DNA from 3 places in the Pseudoalteromonas sp. 68 DY56-GL68 genome. Region 2 is predicted to be linked to each of the others. Evidence: predicted binding sites of a transcription regulator. Region 2 holds the regulator's gene; each other region holds the start of a gene.

Region 1 (7,961 bases), on a different contig from region 2:
AGGCAAAAATTATTGCGCAATTTGCTCAGGCACTTAACCCTAAAGGCTATTTATTTTTAGGCGCATCTGAGTCAATGGCGGGCTTAAGTGATAGCTTTGATATGGTACGTTGTAATCCAGGTATCATCTACCAGAAGAAATAATTCCCTTCTAGCAACCTAACTATTAGGTTGCTACATCTTATTTATTTTCAATTAGTTATAACCTTATTGATAGGCTCTTTATTTTTGGCTTGTCTTTTGCATTGTCCAATGCAGAGTCAAATTTTTGGAGATGGTTATGGCTATCAGTTTTGATAAAGCATTCGGTGTTCACCCCCATGCAATGTTGATCCGTTCACAACGTGCTGAGTTATTAGCGACTAATATCGCTAATGCTGATACGCCGGGCTACAAGGCAAAAGATGTGGATTTTGCATCTGCATTAAAAGCGGCAAAAAGCAACCAACAAAGCGGCAACACTATGGTACGTACAAACGAGAAACACCTTGCGGGTGGTAGTCGTTTTGTTGGTAACTCAGAAATGTTTCGCACGCCAAATCAAGCAGATACAGGTGATGGTAACTCTGTTGATATACAAGTGGAACGAAACTTGTATGTACAAAACTCATTAGAGTATCAGGCAAGCCTGCAATTTATGAGTAGTAAAATTAAAGGCCTTAAAAAAGCCCTCGGTAGTCAAGGAGCTTAATCATGAGTTTATATAATGTTTTTGATATTTCAGGTACGGGTATGAGTGCACAAAATGTGCGTTTAAATACCACGGCGAGTAATATCTCAAATGCAAATACGATTAGCTCTAGTCAAAATGAGACTTACCGAGCGCGTCACCCTGTGTTTGCCGCTGAGCTTACAAAAGCGTCAGCATCACAAAGCAATCCTCAGGGCTCTTCTGTTGGCGTTAAAGTACTGGGTATTGTAGAGAGCGACAAACCTCTGCAAATTGAATATAACCCGAATCATCCAAGTGCAGATGAAAACGGTTATATCTACAAGCCTAATGTTAACGTCGTAGAAGAAATGGCTAATATGATTTCTGCCTCTCGCTCTTATCAAACAAATGTGCAAGTTGCTGATGCAGCAAAGCAAATGTTAAGTAAAACACTGTTGCTTGGGCAGCGGTAACCGAGGATAAGTTATGAGTAACGACATCAGCAGTGCGTCATCCACGTATTTAGATAACTTACGTTGGCAAGACAATCAAACGAAAACAGAAGAGAAAGATGACACTTTAACACAAGAAGATTTCTTCTCGTTGTTAACTCAACAGTTATCGTTTCAAGACCCGAGTAAGCCCGCTGACAATGATCAAATGATTGCTCAGATGACAAACTTTACTATGGCAGAAGGTATTTCAAATCTTAATAGTAAATTTGAATCCCTTACGGCTTCAATGACATCTAACTCGGCGCTACAAGCATCTACTTTAGTAGGTAAGCAAGCGTTGCTTGAGTCAGATATGTTGGATTTAAACGAAACGGGTGTATCTAAAGGGTCTGTTGTTGCAGAAAGTCCGGTAGATGAGTTAACACTGCGTATTGAAGATGAATCAGGACAACTAGTAAGAACTATTGAGCTAGGGGCGCAATCTGCTGGTGCAATTCGTTTTGAGTGGGATGGCGAAAATGAAGATGGCGAACGTTTGCCACCTGGCGAGTACAAAATCAAAGCCGAGGGTAACGTTAATGGTGACTACACCAGCTTACCGATTGCGACTTTCAAGAATATTGAGAGTGTGAACATTAATGGTTCGAACGGCATCATCATAAATACAAAAGAAGGCGCGGTTAGGCTAACTGATGTAGCAGAAATCGCTTAATTATACAGATTAATTAGTTAGCCAAGTGCTACAGATTGACACTTTAGAGGTGACTTATGAGCTTCAATATTGCATTAACCGGAATTGCTGCCGCGCAAAAAGATTTAGATGTAACAGCAAATAATATAGCCAACGTTAATACGACAGGCTTTAAAGAATCACGAGCTGAATTTGCAGATGTATATGCATCTTCAGTGTTTAGCTCTGGTCGAACTAAAAATGGTGATGGTGTGCAAACAACCATGGTGGCTCAACAGTTCCATCAGGGGTCACTACAGTTTACCAATAACTCGCTTGATTTAGCTATCACAGGTGAAGGTTACTTCGCGATGAGCCAAGAGCTAGGTGCTCAAGACTTTACTTATACGCGCGCTGGTGCATTTAAGTTAAATAAAGATAACTTTGTCGTTGATGCTAAAGGAAACTACTTACAAGGCTTTCCAGTCGATCCTGCTACAGGTGACACAACGTCAGTGAGCTTAAGTACCTCTTCTGCTATTCAAATTCCAGACTCATCAGGCTCGCCGCGTTCAACCAATAACGTGTATTCATCGTTCAATCTTGATTCACGTTCTACTACGCCAACAGTCACGCCTTTTGACCCTGAAACTAGTGCGTCGTATAACAGTTCGACATCGACAACGATATATGACTCATTGGGTGAGCCGCACGTTTTACAGCTTTACTTTGTAAAAACAGATGCGACCGTAACGGGTAATGACAATGAGTGGCAAGTGTATGCTACGCTCGATGAAAAACCATTTAGCCCAGCAGGTGTTGAAGAAACAGCTGCGCCTTACACGCCATTATCAACATTTCAGTTTGATTCAAGTGGTTTACCATTAAATACAAATGGTGCGCCAAATACAGATGCTACCTTCAACCCACTTTCTATCCCAAATGGTGCGGGTGCAGGGGTTGGTTTATCTGACTTATTATCAAATGGTGCGAGTTTCCCTGAAGACGTTAATATTAACTGGCGTGATGAAGCAGGTACTACAAATAAAATACCAACCCAGTATGCCAGCCGCTTTGAAGTTAAAGCACTTGAACAAGATGGCGCAACAGTGGGCCGCTTAGCAGGTATTGATATTGGCACAGATGGTAAGGTTGTTGCTTCGTACAGTAATGGTGATACCTCATTCCTAGGGCAAGTTGCCATGGTTCGTTTTTCTAATTCACAAGGCTTACAACAAGTGGGTGATACATCGTGGAAGAAAAGCCTAACCTCAGGTGAGCCTATTGCTGGGGAGCCAGGCTCAGGTACGCTTGGTACTGTGAATTCTTCTGCTCTTGAGCAGTCAAATGTGAACTTAACAACTGAGTTAGTTGATTTGATTAGTGCACAGCGTAACTTCCAAGCAAACTCGCGTGCGCTTGAAGTGAACTCTACGCTGCAACAAAATATCTTACAGATCCGTTAATAATAGCGGATCTTCAACTTAATCCGACACAAGGGCTGCTCTTTAACAGGCAGCCTTTTTCATTTTAGTCATATAGACCACACCTGCTACAACACAGAACTCTACACTTCATAAGCGCTAAATAAGGCGTCAATTTTACTTTGGCACTGTTATTGCATTTATCAAATATCGTATTTTTAATGAGTCAATGTTATGGACAAAATGGTCTACATTGCCATGTCGGGTGCTAAGCAAAGTATGCGAGGTCTGGCCCTAAAGGCTAATAACCTTGCTAATGCTAACACCACTGGCTTTAAAGCTGATTTTGCACAAGCCCGCTCTATGCAAGCGTTTGGTGAAGGCATGCCTACACGCGTGTTTTCTATGCAAGAGCGACCTGGCTCAAATATGGAGTCGGGTGGGTATGTTGAGACTGGACGCGATCTTGATGTTGCATTGAGTGATAGAGGTTGGCTAAGTGTTCAAGATGCCTCAGGTAACGAAGCTTATACAAAAGCCGGTACATTAAACATTACTCCCGATGGCGCATTAATGACCAGCCATGGACGTCAAGTTATTGGCGAAGGTGGTCCGATTATTTTGCCACTGCCCATTGAAAAAGTTGAATTTAGTTCAGATGGTTCTATTCAAGTTCGACCTCAAGGTGCGCCAGCAAACTTTTTAGAAGTCGTTGACAGACTTAAGGTTATTGAGGCTGATAACACGCAACTTGAAAAAGGTAATGATGGCTTATTTCGGCCAAAACCAGAGACCTTAGTGAATGGTCAATGTACCTTTTGTGATGTGTCAGAAAATGTAGAGGTGTTATCAGGCACACTTGAAATGTCCAATGTGAATCCTGTACATGAAATGGTCGATATGATCAGCCATCAACGCCAATTTGAATTACAAGTTAAATTGATGAAAACAGCGGAAGAGATTGATGAACGTCAAGATCAGCTGTTACGCATCGTTTAATAGCACTGAGAGGGTAGAATTATGAATCCTGCATTGTGGATCAGTAAAACAGGGCTTGATGCCCAACAAACCGATATTTCGGTGATTTCAAATAATCTCGCGAATGCCAGCACAGTAGGTTATAAAAAAAGCCGTGCTGTATTCGAAGATTTACTATATCAAAATATCAATCAGCCTGGTGGTCGCTCATCACAAGATACTGAAATGCCATCAGGTTTAATGCTTGGTGCGGGTGCAAAAGTAGTTGCAAACCAAAAGAACTTTTCGCAAGGTAATATGCTTACCACCGAAAACTCACTCGATTGGATGATTTCAGGACCTGGCTTTTTCGAAGTACAACTGCCAGATGGAAATATTGCTTACTCACGTAATGGTCAATTTACAACCGATGAAGATGGCCGAATTGTAACCTCTGGTGCGGGTTTCCCTATTCAGCCTGAAATGAATGTCCCTGACGATGCGCAATCAATCACTGTTTCACAAGATGGTGAAGTATCTGTGCGGGTGGCAGGACAAGCAGAAAATGTCGTGATTGGTCAGCTTACAATCAGTGATTTTATTAATCCGTCGGGTTTAGAGCCGATGGGGCAAAACCTTTATACAGAAACCGCTGTAAGTGGTGCGCCTGTGCAAGGTAATCCAGGAATTGATGGCTTAGGTACTGTGGTTCAAGGATCACTTGAAACGTCGAACGTTAATGTAACTGAAGAGCTTGTTAATCTGATTGAAACGCAACGAATTTATGAAATGAATTCAAAAGTGATTTCAGCCGTTGATGAAATGCTTAGCTACATTAATCAGCAGCTTTAATGGGTAGGAGGTCGCATGCGTAATATTATCTTAGTCACATCGGCAGCACTTATGTTAGGTGGTTGTATGTCAACACAGAACCACCATGTGGTTCAGGATGACCCTTACTATGCACCTATGTATCCAGAGCCTTCTGCTGAACAAATGGTACCAACAGGTTCATTGTTTGATAGTTACCTATCAAATGATTTGTATTCAGATAAAAAAGCACTTAGAACAGGCGATATTATTACTGTTAAGTTGCAAGAGTCTACGCAAGCATCGAAAGCGGCAAAAACTGAAACAGATAAAGAAACGGATGCGAGCTTAGATCCAGTTATTGGCTTAGGTGGAAACCCAGTTAATATAGGCGGAGATAGCATCCAGTTTGGTATTGGCTCAGGTTCATCATTTAAAGGCGATTCAAAGTCAAACCAGTCTAATAGCTTATTTGGTGATATATCCGTCAATGTAATGCGCGTTTTGCCTAATGGCAACCTAGTGATCCGCGGTGAAAAGTGGCTAACCTTAAATACAGGCGAAGAATTTATTCGTTTAGAAGGCTTAGTTCGCCCTGAGGATGTGACCGCCGATAATACAGTCACATCGAATCGCATTGCGAATGCACGAATTCAATATTCAGGAAAAGGGCAAATGCAAGAGTCGCAAAGTGCAGGGTGGCTTTCACGATTCTTCAGTAGTTCACTTTTTCCTTTTTAGAGGTAACACATCATGAATGGGGTTAAATGCATCATCGCACTTTGCTTACTTAGTTTGCAGTTTAGTGTGCAGGCTGAGCGGGTTAAAGATGTTTCTATGGTCGAAGGTGTTCGCTCTAACCAATTAGTTGGCTATGGTCTGGTGGTTGGTTTGCCAGGTACTGGTGAACAAAGCCGTTTTACTGAACAAAGCTTTAAAGCCATGCTTAATGGTTTTGGCATAACTTTGCCGGCGAGTTTAAAGCCAAAAATTAAAAATGTTGCCGCTGTTGCTGTGCACGCAGAATTGCCTGCATTTAGAAAGCCTGGCCAAACAATTGACATCACGGTCTCTTCAATTGGTAGTGCAGGAAGCCTACGTGGTGGTACATTACTGCAAACCTTCTTAAAAGGGGTTGATGGCAACACCTATGCGATTGCCCAAGGTAGCCTTGTCGTTGGTGGGTTAGGCGCAGAAGGTGCTGACGGTAGCCGTGTTATTATCAACACACCCACTGTTGGGCGTATTCCTAATGGCGCAACGGTTGAGAGAGCAGTTAAAAGCCCGTTTATGCAAGGCGACTACATTACCTTTAACTTGAATCGCCCTGATTTCACAACAGCAAAAAGATTAGAGCAAACAATTAATGACTTAGTTGGTCCAAATAGTGCGCAAGCAATTGATGCGGCGTCAGTAAGAGTACTTGCACCTCGTGATGCATCGCAGCGTGTTGCTTATTTATCAACGCTTGAAAATTTGGAGTTCAAACCCGCTGACACTGCAGCAAAAATTATTGTTAATTCACGTACAGGCACGATAGTGATTGGTAAGAATGTTAAATTGCAACCGGCGGCGATTACGCATGGTGGATTAACCGTTACCATCGCTGAGCAGCAAAATGTTTCGCAGCCAAACGCATTTAGCGAGGGTGAAACAGTTGTGACTAATCAAAGCATTATCGATGTTGACCAAGATGATTCTCGTGCATTTGTATTTAATCCAGGAATTAGTCTTGATGATCTGGTGCGTGCTATTAACGAAGTGGGGGCAGCGCCAGGTGACTTAATGGCCATTCTTGAAGCACTTAAGCAAGCAGGGGCCATAAACGGACAACTTGTGATTATCTAATTAACTAAAAACGCGCGAAAGCGCGTTTTTAGTCTCTGCGTTATTATTCTAAATTCTTTTCTCTTATTTGTTGGCTCATTTTTTGCATTTGATTGGGTATTAATAATTATTGTGTCAAAAAGCTGATGGATACTAATCATCTCGACAAGCAAAACTTTTTTGATTTAGGTAACTTAGACTCATTACGTCAAAGTGCCCTAAAAAGTGATGCCTCTAGCGATGCGTCAAAAGAGGCGCTAAAAAAGGCGGCGGCACAATTTGAATCTATCTTCACACAAATGCTCTTAAAGAGTATGCGTAAAGCGAATGAAGCGTTCGAAGATAAAGACAGTCCTTTTAACACCAGTGGCGTAAAGTTTTTTGAAGAAATGCATGATCAGCAACTATCAGTCGAGCTGTCTTCAAATGGCTCATTGGGTTTAGCAGATCTTATTGTTCAGCAGTTATCGCCTGATGGCAAAAAATTTATGCCAGGCTCTGTGCTTAGGACTACAACTGAGTTTAACAGTGATAGACGTGCAAGTGGTGTTGAACAGCCAGATACGACGACTAAAGCTGTCGAGACTGCATCAGCCAATGAACAAACTGAAAATCGCTTTGATGATGCTGAATCATTTATCAGCACAGTGTGGGAACATGCTAAAAATGCAGCTGAGAAAATTGGTTTAAACCCTGCTGTCATGGTTGCGCAAGCTGCCCTTGAGACAGGTTGGGGAAAACACATTATTAGCAAAGCAGACGGCACCAGTAGTAACAACTTATTCAATATTAAATCTGATAAAAGCTGGCAAGGTGACAAAGCAAGCAAACTTACTTTGGAGTTTGAGCAAGGTGTGCCTGTTAAGAAACAAGCCAGTTTTCGTTCTTATCAATCGATTAAAGAAAGTGTTCATGATTTTGTGGATTTCCTCAATGAGAATCCTCGTTATCAAGAAGCACTTGAAAACACCGCAGAGCCTGCAGCATTTTTAGATTCTTTACAAAAAGCAGGTTATGCAACAGACCCAAATTATGCCGATAAAATAAAGCAGGTACTAAAGCGTGTTGAGCTTCAAAGTGTTGCTGCTTCATTGGTACGTTAAGGAGTAAGCCCTCATGTCATTTAATATTTATGACATTGCAAATGCTGGTATAAGAGCAAACTCA
Region 2 (7,961 bases):
GCCGCAACGAGAAAGCAGCGAAAGGGAAGGGCGGTAAAGGCCGTGCAGCACTGACACGTCATACTGGTTTTAGCCAGTTTAAAAAGGCCAATACTAAACCTAGAGTGGGTAAAAATAAGCAGCGTGCAAAGTAAATATAAATACGGCCCTTAGAAGGGCCGTTTTTATATTAAATTAGATTAATAACCAGGTTGCGGTGCCTAAAAAGGCAAAAATACCCACAATATCGGTGACGGTGGTCAGCACGACACTGCCTGCAAGAGCAGGGTCAATTTTCATTTTCTTTAAGATTAAAGGAATGCTCGCACCAGCAATACCTGCTGCAACGAGATTCATAAACATTGCGAAGGCTAGCACCGCACCGAGCTTAAAGTCCCACTGCCAGAGTGCAACAACACCGGCGATTAATATCGACCAAATAACACCATTTAGTGCCCCAATGGCGAGTTCTTTGAGTAATAAAAAGCGTTGGTTGGTTTGGTTAATATGGCCAACGGCTATACCACGAATAACTAAGGTAAGAGTTTGGCTACCAGCAACTCCTCCCATTGAAGGCACAATTCCATTAAGTACCGCCAGGATTGGTAAGATTGCTAAGGTGTTTTCAAAGAAGCTTGCAACGATGGCAGCTAACAATGCGGTTAATAGGTTAACCCCAAGCCAAATAGAGCGACGCTGCGAGCTTTTCAGAACGGGTGCAAAGGTGTCTTCTTCATCATCAAGACCCGCTAGGCTAAGCATGCTATGCTCTGCATCTTCACGAATGACGTCAACGATGTCATCGATGGTTATACGACCAAGCAAGTGGGCGTTATCATCCACAACAGGCGCGGAAATCCAGTTATGACGCTCGAATAGTTGAGCAACATCACTTTCGTCCATCGAAATGAGAATAGACTCACATTCTTCATCCATTAAGTCGCGAACAATTTTGTCTGATGGGCTGGTTAAAAGTGTCGTTAATGACAAGGCGCCTAAAAAGCAGTTATGTTTATCAACCACGTACAGATCATCTGTACCTTCAGGTAGCTCACCACGTAGACGTAAATAACGCAGTACAACGTCTAATGTAACATCGGGGCGAATAGTGACAGTATCACTATTCATTAGTGCGCCTGCAGAGCGCTCCTGATAAGAAAGTGCTTGAGTCGCTCTTTCTCTATCTTGCGTATCCATAGCCCCGACAACATCTTGATAGACAGTATCAGGTAAGCTACGAAGTACTTCACCTAAGTCATCATCGTCCATGTCCTCAGTTGCGGCGGCAATATGCTCAGGTTCCATCTGGGCAATAATGCCAAGACGTACATCCTCTGAAAGCTCTTCAAGTACGTCACCACGTACATCCGGATCAACGAGTTGCCACAACATGCGGCGGATTTTATGAGGAGATGACTCAAGTAACAGTGCTGTATCGCAAGGTGCTGTTTTAGCTAGCATACCGCGCACTTGAACAAATTGACCACTATTAAGTGACTTGGTCACCTGTTTAAGTTGTTGTAGTGGGTAATCTTGTTCAAAGGCTTCTGGCATTGGCGTCCTTACAACTAAAAAAGTGAGCTCTGGCTAAATAAATACAGCATAGTTGCACAATAATAAATTTGCTGAGTTATCGTTTAAAGCAACCATTATATTAAGAATATTTGTTATATAAGATGAACGAATGACTTAAAAGTAAGATATTTAAGAGAAATTTAAATATCTAAGTTAAGTTTAACGTAAATCTTTCGTGCTTAGCAAATGCTATTCTTGCTCATGAAAGCGTTGTGCTATTAATTCACCTATTGCATTAAGTGCAGCTGTTGCATCAGGGCCTTCGCATACAACTCGAACTTCTTTACCTTGACTGCTCTCTAATAACATTAGAGCAAGTACACTGTCACCTTCAGCTTCTTTGTCATCTTGATATAACATAATTTTAGCATCAAATTGAAGTGCAAGTTGTGCAAGTACAGTTGCTGCGCGCGCGTGTAAGCCAAGTTTGTTTTGAATTAAAAACGTATTTTCAGCATACATGTTAAAGCCCTTGTTATAAGTCTTGCTCACGATGGCGAATTTTTACATTCGCATGGCTTTTCGCGAAACTTTCACCAATCGTCTGTGCTAAGTAAACAGAGCGATGCTGTCCACCCGTGCAGCCAATTGCGATAGTTAAATAACTGCGGTTATTGCGTTCAAGGTGTGGTAACCACGTTTGCACAAAGGTTTGAATCTGCCAAGTAAATTTTTGCACTATGCTATGGCTTGCAAGGTAATCTTTAACGGGTTGGTCGAGCCCCGTAAGTGGCTTAAGATCTGGCTCCCAGTGCGGGTTTGGTAAAAAGCGTGCATCAAATACATAGTCAGCTTCTTTCGGGATACCATGCTTAAAGCCAAATGACATAAAGGTAATAATGAGCTTTTTATCTTTTTTACCGAGAATCTTCTCACGAATTGACTCTGCTAGCTGATGTACACTTAAATCCGTTGTGTCGATCATAAAATCAGCGCGGGTAATTAGGACATCAAGCAGTATTTTTTCTTGCTTAATTGCTAAATCGAGCGGTAAAGAATCTAAAGAAAGCGGGTGTAAGCGTCTTGTCTCAGAGAAACGTTTAATGAGTGTTTGATCATCACTATCAAGGTAAAATAATGTTGGGTTGGCGAAACCTGGCAAGTATTCAAGAATATCATTAAATTCTTGTTGCTCTTTTGGCAGGTTACGCACATCGATACTGACCGCTATTTTGTCGTAATTATCAGAAACACTACGCACTAGCGAAGGTAATAGGTTTACAGGAATATTATCAACGCAATAATAACCAAGGTCCTCAAGGACTCGTAAAGCGACTGATTTACCTGAGCCAGAACGGCCACTGATAATAATTAATTCCATTTATGCCTCTGATGCAATAACTTGAAACAGTTCCTGATCGGTTTTTGCGCTGCGTAACTGTTTACAAAATTCTTTATCTTTTAGTCTATCAGCAATTGTTGATAAGGTCTTTAAATGAAGTTGGCAGTCTCCATCAGGTACAATGAGTGCAACAAAAATATCAACAGGGCGGTTGTCAATTGCATCAAAGTTAATTGGCGATTCGCTCACTATAATAAACGCATGTGGTTTATCAGCACCCGACATACGACCATGCGGAATAGCAATGCCTCTACCAATTCCTGTACTCCCCAACTTTTCTCGATTGAGTAAAGCATTAAGAATATCTTGCTGCGATAGATGAGGAAGCTGCTCATGAGCTAGTTCGCTGATAAATTCGAGAATTCTTTTTTTGCTATTAAAAAGGACCGCAGCTTTGCTGCAGTCCTGGCTAGTAAGTGAACTAAGTTTCATAATTTAGTGTCGAGCTAATTTCTCTTTGTGTTTAATAACTTGGCGATCAAGCTTATCAATTAGCGAGTCGATGGCCGCGTACATATCTTGATGCTCTGTAGAGGCAAACAGTTCGCCTCCGTTTACATGTAAAGTTGCTTCTGCTTTTTGACTTAATTTTTCTACATCTAGAATGACATGAACATTATTAATATGATCAAAATGCCTTTCTAGTTTCGCAAACTTGGTGTTTACATAGTCTTTTAATGAATCTGTGATTTCTACATGACGACCAGTTAGGTTTAGTTGCATAAGCATTTTCCTTCTATGTAAAACGTCTAAATCAAGCTTTTACGCTGATTAGACGGCGGTATTGCTAGAGACTCTCGGTATTTTGCAATTGTACGTCTAGCTACTTTAATTCCTTGCTCAGCCAATATATCTGCAATCTTACTGTCACTCAATGGCTTCGCTGAGTTTTCTGCGGCAATAAGCTTTTTGATTAAAGCGCGTATTGCCGTTGATGAACACTCGCCACCATTTTCTGTGCTGACGTGGCTTGAGAAGAAATATTTCAACTCAAAAATACCCCTTGGGGTATGCATATATTTTTGCGTTGTTACCCGTGAAATCGTCGATTCATGCATTTCGACCATTTCAGCGACATCATTTAGCACCATCGGCTTCATCGCCTCTGGGCCGTGTTCAAAGAAAGCCTGTTGTTGTTGAACAATACAGTTCGTTACTTTTAATAAAGTATCATTCCGACTCTCTAAGCTTTTAATAAACCACTTAGCTTCTTGCAGATGAGAGCGAATAAACTGGCTGTCACTGCTTGATTTTACAGAGCGTGACATAGCCGCATACTGGCTGTTTACTCTGATCTTTGGCATACAGTCAGGGTTTAGCTCAACCACCCAACGACCTTTAACTTTTTTTACCGATACATCAGGTATGACGTATTCAGACTCTTCACGTACGATGCTATCCGCGGGCTTAGGGTTCAAGCTATGGATAAGCGTCATCACTTCTTTAAGCTCGTTTTCTTTAAGCTTAGTCTTTTTCATCAAAGTACGATAGTCGCGACTTGCTAATAATTCGATGTGCTCAGATAAAACCATTTTAGTTTCAGCCAAATAAGGTGTATCTGCATCGAATTGACGAAGTTGTATACATAGGCACTCTTGTAAACTGCGAGCACCAATACCGACAGGATCAAATAGCTGTATTCTTTTTAAGACCGCTTCGACTTCATCAAGTTCTATTTCTTCTTCATCATCATTTTGATTAAAGCTTTCAACAATATCCTCACAACTCACAGTTAAAATACCTGAGTCATCGATAGCTTCGACTATAGCAACAGCAATTGCTTCGTCGGTCGGACTAAATGGAGTCAACTGTAGTTGCCACATCAGGTATTCATGGAGAGTTTCGGTTGACGCACCTTGGTAAATAGACTCATCTTCTGGCATTGGCCCTGACGAGGTTGAAGGGGCTGCACTCATGTACTCATCCCATGTGACATCCATTGCTAGGTCGTCACTGACGGTATCTTTATTGAGTGCATCACTGCTTTCTTGCTCGTATTCACTGGGTGCTTCTTCTGCTGTAGCTGTGACTTGTGAATCATCAGAGTCAGATTTTTGTTCGTTTTTACCGATCGCTTCTTCATTATAATCCGCTTCTTCTACTTCAAGCAGAGGATTACTATCAAGCGCTTCTTGTATTTCTTGCTGGAGATCCAATGTACTAAGCTGCAATAAGCGAATGGCTTGTTGCAGTTGTGGAGTCATTGTAAGTTGCTGGCCCATGCGCAGCTGTAATGATTGCCTCATGTATCCCTAACAATCCTTTTAAATCATTGATTGATACTACTTTGAGTAAATATCAATATGTTGTCATTATTGTAAGTCTAGCAGATGCTCTAGTCGGTGGTGTATTGGTTACAACCTGAATTGCTCGCCTAGATAGACATCGCGTACCGTTTGGTCTGCTAATACGTGTTCAGGCGTGCCTGATGCAATTAGCTCCCCATGAGAAACAATGTAGGCTTTTTCACAAACATCAAGGGTTTCTCGAACATTATGGTCAGTTATTAGTACACCGATACCACGGTTTTTCAAATGCTCTATAATTTTCTTTATATCTAACACTGAAATTGGATCAACACCAGCAAAAGGCTCATCTAGCAGAATAAATTTTGGATCTGCGGCTAATGCTCGCGCGATTTCAACACGGCGACGCTCGCCTCCTGATAGCGCCATACCTTGGCTATCTCGGATGTGCTGAATACTAAATTCATCAAGCAGGTTATTGAGTGTTTCTTCTCGTTGCTGTTTTTTAAGATCTTTGCGTGTTTCAAGAATCGCCATCAGGTTTTGGTAGACTGTCAACTTTCTAAAAATGGATGATTCTTGAGGTAAATAGCCAATACCTAATCGAGCACGATTATGCATGGGTAATAAAGTGATGTCGTTGTCATCAATGCTAATTTTACCTTTGTCGCTTGGCACTAGCCCAACAATCATATAAAAGGTGGTGGTTTTACCTGCACCATTAGGACCTAGTAAGCCGACAATACTGCCTGCTTCGACTTCTAGTCCCACATTTTTGACAACTTGGCGGCCTTTATAGCTCTTTGCTAGCAGCTCTGCTTTTAATGTACTCATGGCTGGCCTTTATCATCTTTTTTATTATCAACAGGCACTAAGATTGTATGCACACGATCCGTTGAGTTTTCGTCTTTTTCAGCACTAATTAGCTGTTGTTCCATGTCATAAGTTATACTTTTTGCGCTGACTTTTTGCCCTGCTTGTGTCACTTGCGCATCGCCAACTAATGTGAGTAAACGCTTTGCTACATCGTAACGAACTTCGTCTGCGCTGGCGCTCATAACCGTGCCATCTTCTTGTTTTTCTTCAAAGTAGGCTGGCTTACCTGTGGCAATGATAAGTGAAACAGTACCATCAACTTCACCTGCATGTGCTTCTAGGCGATCTGCGGTAATACGACGATTACCATGGGTTATTTCTACATTTTCTTCAAAAATCCCTACACCATTTTTTAACTGACCTACTTGGCGATCTGAGCTAATGCTGATAGGAGTACCCGCTTGGTCTGCAGCAGCGCTTGAAAACGCAATCAATAAGCTTGGGATTAGAAGTAATTTTTTAAGTTTATTGGTCATAGTATATGGTTCGTGTATGGTTAGTTAACTCGACGATTTCGGCTTTTAAATCGGCTTTTAAACCTTTACCGGTAATCTTTAAGTTTGGGCCTGTTAATGTAACAGGTTGTTTTGAGTACATGGTCATTTTTTCAATATCGACATTGATATTTTCTGCGTTGATATCTTCAATCATGCCATTATGAGTTAGGTTTTTTGCAACAACGTCACCTTCAAAAATGAGTTGATCGTTTTCGTACAAGGTAGCCTCTTTTGCTTTTACCTGCCAAACCTGTTGATCCCCATAAATGGTAAAAATAGGCTGCTCAAAAAAAGTAAATCCTAATTGCTGGTATAGCTCCATTTTAGCCGCAGCGACTTTATGGCTGATGTTACCTTGCTCATCATACGCAGTTTGCTTTAGCGCAATGGCGGTGTAATCCGGTGTTGCGATTATCTCGTCTTCACTGTTTATTGCGTCTGTTGGTTGGCTAAAGTACGGATACCATAACCAGATCATGCAACAAACAAAAACAATACTCAGTAAAATACGGGCTATATTCATGCGCTGGTTCCATCAGTTGTTAACGCTTTCGCGTTTTCCAGCATTAATAAATCAGTCAGCTCTCGCACAGCACCAAACCCTCCGGGTAACATGGTAGTGTAATGAGCGAGTCTTTTTATAAGTGGGTGAGCATCGTTTACAGCAACGGCAAAGCCTACCTTTTCCATGACGGGTAAATCAGGGCCATCATCACCGATATAAGCTATTTGCTCATCGGTCAAAGCCAGTTTGTCTTTTAATTCTTGATACGCAATAAGCTTGTTTTCTTGACCTTGATAGATGTGTTGTACTGTTAGGCTAGTCATGCGTTGCTGAACTATTTGTGAATGTCGCCCTGTAATAACCGCAACCTCAAAGCCACTATTTATTAATGCTTTGATACCAAAGCCATCTTTGGTATTAAACGCTTTGAGTTCTTCACCGTTATTTCCTAAGTAAATACGGCCATCAGAGAAAACGCCATCAATATCGCAAATGAGTAGTTTTATTTTCTGAGCACGTTGGCTTACATCTGTGCTTAATGGCTGATAAAGCTCGGCAAACGTCATGTTTAAAGTACCCCTGCTTTTAAAAGGTCTTGCATATTAAGTGCGCCAATCGGTGTATTACTTTCATCTATTATTATTAAACCGTTAATGCGTTTTCGTTCCATAATATTCAATGCTTCCGCAGCGAGCATATCTGCATGTGCGGTGGTGCATGAGCGTGTCATTACTTGGCTAATCGATGTGTTATGAATATCGACACGTTGCTCTAAAATACGGCGTAAATCACCGTCAGTAAACAGGCCTGCAAGCTTTTTGTTTTCATCGACAATAGCTGTCATACCGAGGCCTTTGGCTGACATTTCTATCAGCGCATCTTTAACGCTTTGGGACTCGGTAACGATAGGTGTGGCACTGCCAGTATGCATGACGTCTTCA
Region 3 (7,961 bases), on a different contig from region 2:
GTATGTCCAGCTACAGGCTAAACAGAAGCGTTAGTTAGCCCATTCGTAAATAAAGAAGCGATGACGCAGCACATGCGCCAGATAGCACACGCGACACCTGTTGGAAGGCACGCTGTAGTGATAATAGTTGGTGCTGGTTGGTACACATATGATACTGCAGCAGAATTTAAAAACCTCACATTAATAAATCTCCTGCCTTATTCGCTAGAGTTAAACCCAATAGAACAAGTTTGGAGCTGGGTACGACAACACTGTTTATCCGATCAAGTACTTTCAGGCTATGAAGAAATTGTTAATGAAGTTTCAAAGGCATGGAATCACTTTATTTCAGTGCCAGAGCGAGTAAAGAAAATGTGCAATCGGAAATGGATAAAATTGACTTATTCTTTATGCGGAATAGTATAACTGGCTGAACAAGATATCGACTATTATTAACAGCTACGTAGTAAATATCAAACAGCAACTAATTACAGTTTGAAATAGGGCTATGCTTTCGAAATGTATCACCATCGAAACCGTTGACGATCAGCTTTTAAATTAACCACACAAGGCTCTGCAGGTGTACTCCACATTATGATAGACTTGATTGCTGTGCTTATTTATTTCAAAGTGAAAAAGCTAGGCATAAAAGTGGGTTGGCAATGATTCTTTTGCAGGACTTAAGTAAAACAGGAGGGTATGAGTTAGTTTATGGTAACGGGAAGCACACGTAGTATTGGTGAATTAGTATTAGGCTTTTGGCGATTACTAGATTGGCAATTGAGCCCAGAGCAATGTTTAGGCTTTTTAGAGCAAGCGATAGAGGCCGGTGTTACTCATACCGACCACGCTGACATCTATGGTGAATATGGCTGCGAAGCCGAATTTGGTAAAGCGCTCAAGTTGAAACCAAGTATTCGTGATGAAATTAAAATAATTACCAAGTGTGGTATTAAGCCTGCGTTTGCAAGCCTAGGATTACAAGGCAAAGCAAATCATTATGATTCAAGTGCCGCGCATATAATTGCCTCAGCACAGCAGTCACTTAAAAACTTTAACACTGATCGTTTAGATGTATTACTTATCCATCGCCCTGATTACTTAATGAACGCCGATGAAATGGCACAAGCATTTAATACCCTAAAAGCAAATGGTGATGTGATTGATTTTGGTGTATCTAATTTTACCCCATCGCAACTTAGCTTGTTGCAGTCGCGTTTAGATTTTGAATTGGTTACCAATCAGATTGAGTTTTCGCCTTACGAAATGAAAGCCCTTGATGATGGAACTTTAGACCAATGTCAATTGCTCGATATCAAACCAATGCTTTGGTCACCATTAGCAGGTGGACGTCTGTTCTCAAGTGATGATGAAAAAGCGATACGTTTACGCGCAGTGTTAGAGCAGGTCGGCACTGAAGTTGGTGCAAGTTCTCTTGATCAAGTGGTGTATGCCTGGTTATTGATGCATCCAAGTGCGCCATCTGTAGTGCTAGGTACGGGTAATATTGAACGCGTTAAATCAGCTGTTGCTGCTAAGGCTCTTAAGATAAGCCGTGAGCAGTGGTATCGTATTTGGCAGGGCTCAACAGGCCACAGTGTTCCTTAAGCTTCTAAATTAGAAAAGGGCCTTGCGGCCCTTCGTGTTGCAGCAAGTAACACATTCTTTTTTAAAGTGTAAAATCTACCGCGTAAGCGACATACACTTTCACATCTGTTCCATCAATGTCAGTATCTGAAACGCCTAATGTAAAGCCGTCTTTAGATACCGAAACACCGTAGTCGATGATATTGTCATCACCAATGAAATCACCTGAGTAATGGCCGACATGCAGCGCCAGCTCTGTGCCATTACTTCCGATTGGAAAGCTATAATCGGCATTTAAATACAGTGAATCTCCAAAGTCGGTGCCATCGCCGCTTGCTGCTGATGAAGCTAATACGGCTGCGCCAAACGTGAAGCTACCCATACTAATGCTACCGTAGATCTCTGAAAAGTCTGCATCGGTAAACGAGGCCGCATCTGGGTATGCATAATAGATGTAGCCTACATTGTAGCTAAAGGTTTCATTGATATCGCCGCCAAAACCAGCGTAGAGATCCAGCTCGTAGGTCATATCTTCTGCCCAGCTAGCATTTGATATCCAAGTACCCGCATAAAAGCCAGATTCACTTGCGTAATCAATACCACCTTGAATTGCGGCATCTCCGCCGCCTTGCTCTTGACCACGCCATAAGTAGTTTGAGGTTGCTGCCGCGTTAGCTGTTACTTCTGCAAAGCTATACGTCGAGCTTAAAGTAAGTAGCGTGAGGGCGCTGGCCGCGACCACTTTTTTTAGTTTTAGCATGTTTTGTATCCTGTTGTTATGTTGATTTTGCCCATTTCAGATTGCAGTCTGGTTATTTATCGGGGCATTATTTTTATGTGTTGTCTGGATACGATATAGCACTGGTTGTGCCAAGTTAATTTACGGTGGGAATTTTTATGCTTTATTTCTTTTAAAACAGTCTTGTAAGTATTCTTTTGGTTAAAGTTTACTTGTATTTGAATTATTCATGCGCACTTGCATGGTGCAATAAATTTCCTGGTTGCACAATGAAGACGCAACCAGGTTTTTCTTACTTGATAGAGACTTAGCCGAAAATGGCACGCATTAAACTAATGGTTTCTTCAACGCTACGGCCTTTTTCAACTTCACTGATGATTGAATCGCGCTTAGCTTTGATATGTTCAGGGATATCATCACTTGCTAATGCTCGGTCTACCAGTATTTCAGCCGATTCTTTACCACGGCGTACAGTCTTTTTACCCGCAGAGCTTGTGCTGCTTTTAGGCTTGTTTAGTAACTTAATATAGTTAGAGCTATCAGCGGTACTTTTATCTGCATAATAAAAGAAGCTAGGCAATAGGGCTTTGATTTCAACTAGAGATTGCTCAAGCTCATTTGCCGCACTAGCCATTTTGAACCAAGGCATACTATGAATGGCTTCGACAACATCTTGCCAGTAGCGCTCGAAATCGCGGTTATTTAGCTTCGTAATGCCAAGGGCTGCACAAAGGGCATCAAGTTTACTATTTACGATTGGTGTAAACACGTCAGGTCGGCGCATCGCAAGCAAGCGAGTAGCAGGAGCAAGCGTTGGCTTTTCATCGCTGCCATTAAATGCCATGAAGTAAGCAACCATAAAATGCTGATAATGTTCTTGAGTTACTTCACCCTCAAGTGGAATGTGTGCAAGAGCCTCATCGAACGCACCAGGTAAATCACTCAACATTTGATGGAAACCTTTGGCGTTTTTAGTTGAAGCAAACCATTCAACGTCAAAGTTATAGCTGCTTGGATCGAGCGAGGCACTGTGTTTACCTGAAAACGCTAAACGGTCTTCTGGGATCATCTCTTTGAGTGATTGCGATTTAATTGCAGCAATGTAATTAGCTAAGCGTAGTTGCTCATCAAGCGCTACAAGCTCTTTATGCTGATCGATGAAACTTGCGATAACTGGCCATGGCGCAACTCTTAACGTTTTTAACTGCAAAAAGCTGATTGCAGAAATTAATAAGTCATGAAGTTTTTTAAGTGTCGGTAATTGCTTATCTTCTAATAGATCGTAATTAATGCGATCACGGCTTGCACTCAATAGCTCATAGCACCAACCTAAAAAGTCTTCAGGGTGGTTTTCTACTTTAACTGCCATTAGATTTAAGCTGATATCAGAGGCTTGCTTGAGGATGTTTTGATAAATTTGACTTTCTTGCTCGCCAAGCGCCATTTTTGACGGTGAAATAAGCAGTTTCTTCATGCTTAATCGATACTCCAGTTTTGACCAAATTAGGTTGTTTGATTTTAGTACACAGGGTGCAAAAACAACAGGGTCGTGCATCATACAGAAGTCACCCCTTAGATGTAACCTACAGTGAAGACTTTTCATTTAATAGTAAAAGCATGCTTAGAGCACCTCGATTGTTCATTAAACTATTTATTTATATTTGTGGGTTATTTTTCTCTATATATGGCTCTAAGTTATTTCAGCGTTGATTCATATTCTTATACCTAAGCTTGTTTACAAACCTTTTTATGGATTGGGCAATGCAATTGCGCCTAACTCCCGCTATGATATGAACATTGTTTGCCCATGTTTAAGGATGATTATGAAAACCTTACTGAAAATTGTTGGTGTCATTTTCGTATTACTGATTGCATTAGTAGTCGTAGCACCATTCCTCATACCTACAGACGCGATATTTAACAAAGTATCGGAGCAAGTAGAACAAACCACAGGTCGTAGTCTGACTATTAATGGTGATAAAAAGTTGTCGGTATTTCCATCATTAACGCTTGAGCTCAACGATGTACATTTTGCTAATATGCAAACAGGTTCACAAAAAGACATGGCGAGCATGCAACAGTTGGCTATCCGTATTCCATGGATGTCTTTATTTGGCGGTGATTTCAAACTAGATAAGTTTGTTATTAATGAACCAACAATATTATTAGAAACCGATAAAAATGGTAAAGCAAACTGGCAATTATTTGATGCGGTTGCTGAGCAACCACAGACAGAGCAGCAAAAGAGTTCTGGCGCTGTTAACTTACCAGATAACTTTGATATCGAACTTGGTGAAGTAGCAATCTATGGCGGGACTTTCACCTACCTTGATGGTAAAACTGGGGCAAAGCAACAGATAAGCGATTTAGAGTTAGCCATCTTATTACCTTCTCTTCGTAAGACTCTTGAGTTAAAAGGCGGTATTACCTATATGGGTGAACGCTTTGATTTAGATGTCACCATAGATACACCGGTAAAAGCGATTGAAGGCGAAACTTTTAATGTCAGCACCGAGGTTGATTCACGTTTAGTGGATGTAAACTTCAAAGGCGCGATCGCCCAAATGGGTAAAGATGTGCAAGGTCAGTTATCAGTAAGTGGTGACTCAGTTAAAGAGATCGCAAGCTGGCAAGGTGTTGAACTTAATGCAAAAGAAAATGCGTTTAATGCCTTTAATGTAAAAGGGTCAATGCACCTAAAAGGGCAGCAGTTTAAGCTTACTGAGTTACTTGCCACCTTAGATGAGCTACAAATTAAAGGTAAAAGCGACATTAACTTAGGGAGTCGCTTAGCTGTGAATGCCGATATTGATTTAGGTATGCTTGATTTGAACCCTTACCTACCAGAGGGTGTGGCTAAAGAAGAGCAAGCAGAACCGGCCACAGATACGCCTGCACAGCCAATTGTTTGGGATGATACACCAATTGATATGAGTGGCTTAAATGCACTTGATGCAAATATTGTTGTGCGTTCAAGTGGTCTAAAAGCAAATGATATTACACTTGGTGAAAACCAGTTAACGGTGAACCTTAAAAATGCACTAGCAAAAATTAGCTTAGATAAATTTGTTGCTTATGAAGGCAGTGGTAAAGGTGTGATCACAGTCAATGCTAAGCAAACACCCTATAAAATTAGCACTAACTTTGCTTTAGATAAAATTGATGCACAGCCATTACTGACTGATGCAGCAGGTTTCGATAAGCTTATGGGTAAAGGCTCTTTAAACTGGGATCTAGCGACCACAGGACAAAGTCAAAAAGACTTTGTTAATGCATTAGATGGTCAGTTAGCATTTGAGTTTGCAGATGGTGCAATTAAAGGTGCGAATGTGGCAGAGATGGTGCGCAAAGGTAAAGAGCTCATTAAAGGGAACTTAAATGCAGTGTCTGAAGGGTTAGATACTGGTTTCGATAACTCTCAGCAAACAGACTTCTCAGCACTTACAGGTCGCTTTAATTTTACAGATGGAGTAGGGACAAACAATGACTTATCATTACTTAGCCCATTAATTCGCATTACAGGGGCAGGTAAAGTGAACTTGCCAATGACTAATGTCGATTATCGTTTAGTGACAGGAATTGTTGATTCAATTGAAGGCCAGGGCACGACTGATGACAGTACGGGCTTTAAGATCCCTTTACGTATAAAAGGTCCTTTCCATGATGTTGGTTTCAAGCTTGACGTTAGTGACGCAGCGAAGGAAGAAGTAAAGGAAAAGGCAAAAGATAAAATTAAAGATAAATTAAAAGGCCTATTCGGTAATTAATAAAACTTTAATATGTAAATCAAAATAGGGCGCATTGGCGCCCTGTTTGTTTTATAATCAATAACAAGTGCTGATATTCCATACAGACCCCCTCAACTTAGCAACACTTAATTATAAAATTAATTAAAAAATAACCTACCACTTCACTGTCATTGCTGATACAATTGCCCGCCCTTAAGAGACAACTCGCGTGTTTTTTGAGTGGAATTTAACCGAAATGTCTTGATTTTAAACAAAATTAAGGCGTGTTGTAATTTCTACACCGGAGGTCATTAACATGATCCAAATGCAAACTCAGCTGGACGTTGCTGATAACAGCGGCGCTCGCAAAGTGCAGTGTATTAAAGTCCTTGGCGGTTCGCACCGTCGCTATGCAGCGGTTGGCGATATCATCAAAGTTTCTGTAAAAGAAGCAATTCCTCGCGGTAAAGTGAAGAAAGGTGATGTTAAAAACGCAGTAGTTGTGCGTACTAAAAAAGGCGTTCGTCGTCCGGACGGTTCATTGATCCGTTTCGATAGCAATGCGGCTGTTATCTTAAATGATAACTTACAGCCAATTGGTACTCGTATCTTCGGCCCTGTGACTCGTGAGCTTCGTACTGAAAAGTTCATGAAAATCGTTTCACTAGCCCCAGAAGTACTATAAGGAGTCTATCATGGCAGCAAAAATCCGTCGTGATGACGAAGTAATCGTACTAGCCGGTAAAGACAAAGGTAAGCGCGGTAAAGTGCTTTCAGTTGTTACTGAGTCTGGTCGAGTATTTGTCGAAGGCATCAACTTAATCAAGAAGCACCAAAAGCCTGTTCCTCAGTTGAACCAAGCTGGCGGTATTGTTGAGAAAGAAGCGTCTATCGACGTATCAAACGTTGCGATCTACAACTCGGAAACGGGTAAAGCAGATCGTGTAGGTTTCAAGATTGAAGATGGTAAGAAATTACGTATCTTTAAATCTACTGGTAAAACTATCTAATAGTTGGAGTAGAATGATGGCGAAACTGCATGAAGTATATAAAGACAAAGTAGTTGCTGAGCTTCAAGAGAAGTTTGGTTTCAGCTCTGTCATGCAAGTCCCTCAGATCGAAAAGATCACATTAAACATGGGTGTGGGCGAAGCTCTAGCTGACAAGAAGATCCTAGATAACGCTGTTGCGGATCTAGAAGCAATCTCTGGTCAGAAACCTCTAATCACTAAAGCACGCAAATCAGTTGCAGGCTTCAAAGTGCGTGAAGGTTACCCAATTGGTTGTAAAGTAACCCTACGTGGCGAGCGTATGTGGGACTTTTTTGAGCGTTTGGTTTCAATCGCTATCCCACGTATCCGTGACTTCCGTGGTGTAAGTGCTAAGTCTTTTGATGGACGTGGTAACTACAGCATGGGCGTACGTGAGCAAATCATCTTCCCAGAAATCGATTATGATAAAGTAGACCGTGTACGCGGTATGGATATCACAATCACTACTTCTGCGAAATCTGATGAGGAAGGCCGTGCGTTGTTAGAAGCGTTTAACTTCCCATTCAAGAAATAAGGGTAGGGTTATGGCAAAGAATTCTATGAAAGCGCGCGAAGCAAAGCGCACTAAATTAGTTGCTCAGTATGCTGAAAAGCGTGCGGCACTAAAAGCTATCATCAGTGATGTAAATACATCTGACGATGATCGTTGGGACGCGGTATTAAAGCTACAGTCTTTACCGCGTGATTCTAGCTCTTCACGTCAACGTAATCGTTGTAACGTTACGGGCCGCCCACATGGTTACCTTCGTAAATTCGGCATGAGCCGTATCAAAGTTCGCGAAGCAGCTATGCGCGGTGAAATTCCTGGCCTTAAAAAGGCTAGCTGGTAATAGAATCACGGGAGTAAGACTATGAGCTTGCAAGATCCTATTGCGG

Evidence for each region. Region 2 encodes sigma-54, which starts transcription at its own class of promoters, with help from an activator protein. Its sites were predicted from a motif close to GTTGGCACGNNNNTNGNNT; they were not measured.
Region 1: a site for sigma-54 is predicted at 6,885-6,903, ahead of flgJ (flagellar assembly peptidoglycan hydrolase FlgJ). Genes of this name have one in related genera too.
Region 3: a site for sigma-54 is predicted at 2,423-2,441, ahead of NYF15_RS07765 (TorF family putative porin). Genes of this name have one in related genera too.

What each region holds. Positions count from the first base shown of each region.
Region 1 is NZ_JAOCZL010000020.1:161,105-169,065, forward strand. Features, by position in the region: gene NYF15_RS12535 (protein-glutamate O-methyltransferase CheR) at 1-143, shown strand, start outside; gene flgB (flagellar basal body rod protein FlgB) at 280-690, shown strand; gene flgC (flagellar basal body rod protein FlgC) at 693-1,124, shown strand; gene NYF15_RS12550 (flagellar hook assembly protein FlgD) at 1,138-1,818, shown strand; gene flgE (flagellar hook protein FlgE) at 1,875-3,242, shown strand; gene NYF15_RS12560 (flagellar basal body rod protein FlgF) at 3,435-4,199, shown strand; gene flgG (flagellar basal-body rod protein FlgG) at 4,221-5,009, shown strand; gene flgH (flagellar basal body L-ring protein FlgH) at 5,025-5,708, shown strand; gene NYF15_RS12575 (flagellar basal body P-ring protein FlgI) at 5,721-6,815, shown strand; gene flgJ (flagellar assembly peptidoglycan hydrolase FlgJ) at 6,941-7,897, shown strand; gene flgK (flagellar hook-associated protein FlgK) at 7,911-7,961, shown strand, end outside.
Region 2 is NZ_JAOCZL010000024.1:32,447-40,407, forward strand. Features, by position in the region: gene NYF15_RS19340 (YgiQ family radical SAM protein) at 1-134, shown strand, start outside; gene mgtE (magnesium transporter) at 175-1,533, opposite strand; gene NYF15_RS19350 (HPr family phosphocarrier protein) at 1,744-2,016, opposite strand; gene rapZ (RNase adapter RapZ) at 2,030-2,875, opposite strand; gene ptsN (PTS IIA-like nitrogen regulatory protein PtsN) at 2,876-3,328, opposite strand; gene hpf (ribosome hibernation promoting factor) at 3,332-3,619, opposite strand; gene NYF15_RS19370 (RNA polymerase factor sigma-54) at 3,646-5,142, opposite strand; gene lptB (LPS export ABC transporter ATP-binding protein) at 5,251-5,976, opposite strand; gene lptA (lipopolysaccharide transport periplasmic protein LptA) at 5,973-6,494, opposite strand; gene lptC (LPS export ABC transporter periplasmic protein LptC) at 6,484-7,038, opposite strand; gene kdsC (3-deoxy-manno-octulosonate-8-phosphatase KdsC) at 7,035-7,586, opposite strand; gene NYF15_RS19395 (KpsF/GutQ family sugar-phosphate isomerase) at 7,589-7,961, opposite strand, start outside.
Region 3 is NZ_JAOCZL010000011.1:128,661-136,621, forward strand. Features, by position in the region: partial or broken gene NYF15_RS07755 (IS630 family transposase) at 1-405, shown strand, start outside; gene NYF15_RS07760 (aldo/keto reductase family oxidoreductase) at 691-1,587, shown strand; gene NYF15_RS07765 (TorF family putative porin) at 1,649-2,326, opposite strand; gene NYF15_RS07770 (hypothetical protein) at 2,613-3,779, opposite strand; gene NYF15_RS07775 (AsmA family protein) at 4,129-6,072, shown strand; gene rplN (50S ribosomal protein L14) at 6,350-6,718, shown strand; gene rplX (50S ribosomal protein L24) at 6,729-7,043, shown strand; gene rplE (50S ribosomal protein L5) at 7,060-7,599, shown strand; gene rpsN (30S ribosomal protein S14) at 7,610-7,915, shown strand; gene rpsH (30S ribosomal protein S8) at 7,937-7,961, shown strand, end outside.